Linked DNA regions of Phreatobacter stygius. The protein of the gene in region 2 interacts with the protein of the main gene of each other region in a pairwise test. Links are inferred from orthologs where the notes say so. Each region holds a gene or a part of one and is shown on either strand. Other genes may lie near its edges.

Region 1 (3,802 bases), 1.5 Mb from region 2 along the record:
GCGCGCGAGGATCGGCTCGCCGTGCTGCTGCGCCGGGCCTTCGCCGGCGATACCTCGCTCGAAGTGGCGGTCAGGGCCTGGGGCACGGCCACGCCGCTCGTGCGCCAGACACTCGACGCGGTCGACCGGGATCGCGTCGGCTATATCGAGACGCTGCTGGTCGACCTGGGTTTCAAGGCGGATATCGCGCATTGGCGTGCCTTGATCTTCTATTCCACCTATCTCGGCCTGGCGCTGTCCGGCCGGCGCCTGGGCCGCGACGAGATCGAAAGTTTCGTCAGGGAGTTGTCGATCCTGAGCGTGCCGGCCTGAGCAAAGCGCGCGAAGAACGGCAGCCAACGCCATCTCTCCCTTGCCTATCGGCCGGTCTTGCCCTTAAGAGAACGCATGCGCTTGTTCAGCCGTCTTGCGGTGCCCGCCGCTTCGCGAATTACCGGCCCGGCCTCCTGAGGCCGCGGTGACGCGCGCCCGGAGGTCCGGGTTCTTAAACAACGCCCTTCCTGTCGCGGCCAATATCGCCGCCTGATCCGGTCGAGACCGATGTCCGAACCTTTTGACTATTCGAAGACCCTGCTCCTGCCGGAAACGGCGTTTCCGATGCGCGCCGGCCTGCCGGAAAAGGAACCGGAAATCCTCAAGAGCTGGGCGGCCACGGGCCTTTATGACCGGTTGCGCCGCGAGGCGAGGGGCCGTGCCAAATTTGTGCTGCATGACGGCCCGCCCTATGCGAACGGCCATTTGCACATCGGCCACGCGCTCAACAAGATCCTGAAAGACATCGTCACCAAATCGCAGCAGATGGCTGGCTTCGACTCGGACTATGTGCCGGGCTGGGACTGCCACGGCCTGCCGATCGAGTGGAAGATCGAAGAGCAGTACCGCGCCAAGGGGCTGAACAAGGACGACGTGCCGATCGTCGAATTCCGCAGGGAGTGCCGTGCTTTCGCCAGCCATTGGCTCGACGTTCAGCGCGAGGAGTTCAAGCGGCTCGGCGTGGTCGGCGACTGGGACAGGCCTTATCTGACCATGAGCTTCGCGGCGGAAGCGCAGATCGCCGCCGAGCTCATGAAGTTCGCGGCCAACGGCCAGCTTTATCGCGGCTCCAAGCCGGTCATGTGGTCGGTGGTCGAGAAGACCGCGCTGGCCGAGGCCGAGGTCGAATATCACGACTACCAGAGCGATACGATCTTTGCCGCCTTCCCGGTGCTGGGCCAGGATTTCTCGATCGTCATCTGGACCACCACGCCGTGGACCATCCCCGGCAACCGGGCGATCTCCTATTCCAAGCGGATCAGCTACGGGCTCTATCGCGTGACGGCCGCGGCCGAGACCAATTGGGCCAAGGTCGGCGCCCAATATGTGCTTGCCGACAAGCTCGCCGGCGACCTGCTCAAGGCCGCCAAGGTCGAAGGCTTCGAGCGGCTTCGCGATGTCGGCGCGGCCGAATTGGCCGGCTATACGACGGCTCATCCGCTGCGCGGCAACGGTTATGACTTCGACGTACCGATGCTCGAGGGCGACCATGTCACCGACGACGCCGGCACCGGCTTCGTCCACACCGCCCCCGGCCATGGCCGCGAGGACTTTGACATCTGGATGGCCAATGGCCGCGAGCTCGCGGCCCGCGGCATCGACACGGCGATCCCTTATACGGTTGATGGTGACGGCCGTTTCACCAAGGAGGCGCCGAGCTTCACCGGCCGCCAGGTGATCACCGACAAGGGTGACAAGGGCGACGCCAATGGCGCGGTCATCGAGGCCCTGGCGGCCGCCGGCAGGCTGGTCGCGCGCGGCCGGCTGAAGCACACCTATCCGCATTCCTGGCGCTCCAAGAAGCCGGTCATCTTCCGCAATACGCCGCAATGGTTCATTGCGATGGACAAGCCTTATGACGACGGCACGACGCTGCGCGAGCGGGCGCTGAAGGCGATCCGCGAGACCGAATGGGTACCGGCCTCGGGCGAGAACCGCATCACCGGCATGATCGAGAACCGCCCGGACTGGGTGGTGTCGCGCCAGCGCGCCTGGGGCGTGCCGATCGCGGTCTTCGTCAACAAGGAGACCAACGAGATCCTGAGGGACGAGGCGGTCGACCACCGCATTCGCGAGGCTTTCACGCAGGAAGGCGCCGATGCCTGGTTCGCTTCCGACGACGGCGCGCGTTTCCTCGGTTCGGAATACGACCCGAAGGACTGGGACAAGGTCAATGACGTGCTCGATGTCTGGTTCGATTCCGGCTCGACCCATGCTTTCACGCTGGAGGATCCGCAGGCTTTTCCAAATTTCGCCGGCCTGAAGCGCAAGGTCGATGGCGGCGCCGACACGGTGATGTACCTCGAGGGCTCGGACCAGCATCGCGGCTGGTTCCATTCCTCGTTGCTGGAAAGCTGCGGCACCCGCGGCCGGGCGCCCTTTGACGTGGTGCTGACCCACGGTTTCGTGCTCGACGGCGACGGCCGCAAAATGTCGAAGTCGATCGGCAACACTGTCGCGCCGCAGGACGTCATCAAGCAGTCGGGCGCCGACATCCTCAGGCTGTGGGTGGCGGCCTCCGACTATTCCGACGACCTGCGCATCGGCAAGGAAATCCTGCAGACCACCTCCGATACCTATCGGAAGCTGCGCAACACCATCCGCTGGATGCTCGGCGCGCTGAAGCATCACGACGGCGCGACGCTGCCCGAGACCGATGTGCCGGAGCTCGAACGGCTGATGCTGCATCGGCTGGCCGAGCTGTCGCCTGTCATCCACGAGGCCTATCGGACCTATGACTACAAGAAGGTCTTCGCCCTTCTGACCCATTTCATGACGGTCGATCTGTCGGCCTTCTATTTCGATGTCCGCAAGGACACGCTCTATTGCGATCCGCTGTCGTCGCAGGGCCGGAAGGCCGCGCTGGCGGTGATCGAAGAGGTGTTCAAGGCGGTTGCGACCTGGCTTGCGCCGGTGCTCTCGTTTACCGCGGAAGAGGCCTGGTGGGATCGTTATGGCCGCAACGGCAGCGTCCATCTCGCGCCGTTCTATACGGCCGATGCGGCCTGGCTCGATCCGGCGCTCGACGCCAAATGGGACAAGATCCGCAAGGTCCGCCGTGTCGTCACCGGCGCGCTGGAGGTCGAGCGTGCGGCCAAGCGGCTCGGGTCGTCGCTCGAGGCTGCCCCGATCGTCCACATTGCCGATGCCGATCTCGCCGCAGCGGTTGCCGGCACGGACATGGCCGAAGTCGCCATCACCTCGGGGGCGACCGTCGTCGCCGGTGAAGGGCCGGCCGATGCGTTCCGGCTCGACGAGGTGAAGGGCGTCGCTGTGGTCTCGGCTAAGGCTTCGGGCGTCAAATGCGCGCGCAGCTGGAAATATTTCGATCCCACGACCGCTGATCCGGCCTTCCCGGACATCACTCCGCGCGACGCCAGGGCGATGCGCGAGTGGAAAGCCCGTCACGTGCTGTGAGGGGGAGGGCGCAAGCCCTCCTTCGAGGCCGGATGGCTGCGGTCGATTGCGCAAGGAAAGCGATGCGCTGCCATGCGGCGCAAACCGTCCACTGCCAGCGCATAGGGAATGACACGATGGGGAGATGCCCGATCTCAGCGGGCATGGTTCGTGCCTATAGTGGCGGGAGATGTCTCACGGGAGCAGGCCATGCCCCAGCGCAATTTCGCCGTCGTGCCATTCGTCCAGCGTGGCTCCCGTATGGTCGCCGAGGACGTGCACTATCTCGACACTTACGAGCAGGCGCGTGTGGTCGCCAATTTTGTCGCGAAGAAGCGGCCGGGGGTGATCATCTTGTCCGTCTCGGCGTCAC
Region 2 (3,178 bases):
CGAGCTGAGGTCACACCCGCGCCGCCCATGCGCTTCATGACACGTGTCGCCGCGGGCATCCTGGCCGCGCCGGTCATCCTGCGCCTTGCCACCGTGCTGCTGCTTTGCGCCTGCCTGACGGTCGCGACGCCGAACTTCCTGACCGAGATGAATATCCTCAACGTGCTCCGGCAGACGGCGCTGTTGTTCCTGGTCGCATCCGGACTGACGCTGGTGCTGATCGGCGGCGGCATCGATCTGTCTGTTGGAGCCAATCTCGGCTTGAGCGCCTGCGTCTCCGCCCTGGTCCTGCAGGCGACCGGATCGCTCGCCCTGACCCTGGCCGCGGGCATTGCGATCGGAACCCTGGTCGGCTTTGCCAACGGCCTTTTGGTCGCGGTCATGCGCATCCCGCCCTTCATCGCCACCTACGGCATGCTTTGGGTGCTGCTCGGCATCACCTATCGGGTGATGGCCGGCGAAAGCGTCCACGGCTTTCCGGCCAGCTTCCGTTTCCTCGGCTCCGGCCACCTCTTCGGCGTGCCGGTGCCGGTCTATCTGATGTTCCTGTTCCTGGGCGTCGGCGGGCTGTTCCTCAGCCGTACGCGCTGGGGCCAGGAGGTCTATGCCATGGGCGCCAATCCGGAGGCCGCCCGCCTCTCGGGGATCCCGATCCGGTCGCGCCAGATCCTCACCTATACCTTGAGCGGCGCTATGGCCGGCCTCGCCGCGTTGGTCCTGCTCGCCCGGGTCAATTCGGCCGAAGGCGATATTGGCGAGGCCATGACCTTGCCGGCGATCACCGCGGTGCTGATCGGCGGCACCTCGCTGTTCGGCGGCCTCGGCACGGTGTCCGGCACCTTTGTCGGCGCGCTGATCCTGACCCTGGTGATCAATGGAATGAACCTGCTGTCGGTCCATTCGAACTGGCAGCCGTTCGTGGCGGGCGCGATCGTCATTCTGGCGGTGCTCGTCGATAGGCTGACAAGCCAAAGGCAAAGCTGAGAAGGGCGCTCGATCGCCCCACATCACGAGCTCTCGCAACGAGAGCCATCAAGGAGGAACGTCCGATGCGACTGATCATTACGGCGACCATGGCGACCCTTGCCCTTGCCAGCGTGGCAAGGGCCGACGGCGAGCGGATCGCGGTCTTCACCAAGAACCAGACCAATCCCTTTTTCCAGGTGGTCAGGCTCGGCGCCGACAATGCCGCGCGCCAGATGGGCGCAACCGTCACCCATTATATTCCAACCCGCCCCGACAGCATTCCCGAGCAGATCAGCCAGATCGAGGACGTCACCGTGCGCCGTCCGAATGCCGTGGTCTTCACGCCCGTCGACTTCAAGGCGTTGACCCCGGCCATTCGCCGGCTCAACGAAGCCGGCATACCCGCCGTCAACATGACCGACCGGGCCGAGCGCGGCAATTTCGTCGCCTTCGTCGGCGCGGCCGATTACGATCTTGCGCTGACGACGGCGCGCTACCTGTTCCAGAAGATGGGCGGCCAGGGCAATGTCGTGGCGCTCGAGGGCATCAAGGGCACCCTGGTCTCGACCGAGCGCATGCGCGGCTTCACCGACGCCCTGAAGGAATTCCCCAATATCAAGGTGGTGGCGACACAAGCCGCGAGCTTTCAAAGGCTCGCGGCGCTTCAGGTGATGGAGAACCTGATCCAGGCCCATCCCAGGATCGAGGGGATTTTCGCCGCCAATGACGCCATGGCGACCGGCGCGATCGAAGCGCTGGAGGCCGCCAAACGCCAGTCGCTGGTGGTTGGCATCAACGGCACCAAGGAAGCCATCGACGCCATCAAGGCCGGCAAGATGTTGGCCAGCGGCGACTACAGCGCCTTCCTCCATGGCTGTTTCGGCATGATGGCGGCGATCCGCAATCTGCGCGGCTTGCCGGTGCCCCGCGAGATCGTGTTCCCGGCCCGCGTGGTCGACAATACCAACTACCAGAGCCTCGATATCGCGCCGGATCAAATGACCTGCCCGGCCTGGGACAGCGTCGTGACGCCAGGACGGTCCTGAGGCGATCCCGGGCCGTGGCAGGCTCGCCGCGGCCCGCTTTTCATCAACGACGAGGCCGCCATGCTGTTCACCATCCACGCGCTCGACAAGCCGGGTGCGCTGCCGACCCGGCTTGCCCATTACGACGCGCACAAGGCCTTCCTCGCCGACACCGCGGATCATGGCGTCAGGATCGTCATGTCCGGGCCGCTGGTCGAGGACGACGGCGTCACCGCCAAGGGATCGTTCTTCCTGGTCGAGGCAGCCGATCGCGCGACGGTCGAGACGTTCAACCGGGCCGACCCGTTCCATGCCGCCGGAATCTGGAGCGCGGTGACCATTGTCGCCTTCCTGCGCCGGCAAGGATGAGCCCGATGAAACTCGCGATCGTCGGCCTCGGCTGGTGGGGCAAGCAGATCATTGCCGCGCTGGCGCCGAGCACCAGGCTGACGGTCGTCTGCGGTGTCGACCCCGCGGCCCCTGGCGGGACAGCCGAATTTCTCGCCGCGCATGGCATCCGGCTGGAGCCGGAATTCGACCGGATGTTGCGCGATCCCGTGATCGATGGGGTGGTGATCGCCACGCCCCATGCCTTGCATGAAGAACAGGTCCTGGCGGCGATCGCAGCCGGCAAGCAGGTGTTCTGCGAAAAGCCGGTCGCCATGTCGGCCGAAGGTGCCCGGCGGATCGCCGGCGCCTGCGCGGCCAAGGGCCTGGTGCTGGGCGTGGGCCACGAGCGCCGTTACGAGCCGGCGTTCCGCGCGCTCGTCGCCATGGTCGAAGCCGGCAAGCTCGGCCGCCTTTTGCATCTCGACGCCAATGTCAGCCATGATCTGTTCCGAAAGCTCGATGCTGCGAACTGGCGGCTCAAGGCCCAGGATGCGCCGGCCGCCATGATGACCGCGGTCGGCATTCACGTGACCGATCTGTTCGTCCGGCTGGCCGGCCCGGTGAACGAAGTCCAGGCCGAAACCGCGTCGCTGGTCTTTGCGCCGCCGGCGGAGGATTTCGTCTCGGCACGGTTCAGCTTCATCAACGGCGCCAGGGGGTCGCTGACCTGTCTCTCCGCGACGCCCTTTTATGGGCGCGTGACTGTTTATGGCGATGCGGGCTGGGTCGAGATCGTCAGCGAAGGCAATGTCGATCAGGGCAAGCCCACGATCATGACGGTTGCGACCGCGACCGGC

The links.
Region 1: the proteins of E8M01_RS14545 (region 2) and ileS interact in binary tests that used the Escherichia coli proteins (3 or more experiments, as listed by UniProt). The link is inferred for Phreatobacter stygius from one-to-one orthologs.

Annotation. Positions count from the first base shown.
Region 1 is NZ_CP039690.1:4,637,013-4,640,814, forward strand. What follows is about bases 162-3,650. They hold ileS (isoleucine--tRNA ligase), read left to right. Parts: upstream 162-540; coding sequence 541-3,450; downstream 3,451-3,650. Other genes in these bases: E8M01_RS21785 (TetR/AcrR family transcriptional regulator), read left to right, coding at 162-312; E8M01_RS21795 (hypothetical protein), read left to right, coding at 3,640-3,650. Outside these bases: more of E8M01_RS21785, read left to right, coding at 1-161; more of E8M01_RS21795, read left to right, coding at 3,651-3,802. UniProt on the Escherichia coli protein: Catalyzes the attachment of isoleucine to tRNA(Ile). As IleRS can inadvertently accommodate and process structurally similar amino acids such as valine, to avoid such errors it has two additional distinct tRNA(Ile)-dependent editing activities.
Region 2 is NZ_CP039690.1:3,122,774-3,125,951, forward strand. What follows is about bases 166-3,030. They hold E8M01_RS14545 (sugar ABC transporter substrate-binding protein), read left to right. Parts: upstream 166-1,049; coding sequence 1,050-2,012; downstream 2,013-3,030. Other genes in these bases: E8M01_RS14540 (ABC transporter permease), read left to right, coding at 166-984; E8M01_RS14550 (YciI family protein), read left to right, coding at 2,073-2,360; E8M01_RS14555 (Gfo/Idh/MocA family protein), read left to right, coding at 2,366-3,030. In the rest of the region: more of E8M01_RS14540, read left to right, coding at 1-165; more of E8M01_RS14555, read left to right, coding at 3,031-3,178. UniProt on the Escherichia coli protein: Part of the ABC transporter complex RbsABC involved in ribose import. Binds ribose. Also serves as the primary chemoreceptor for chemotaxis.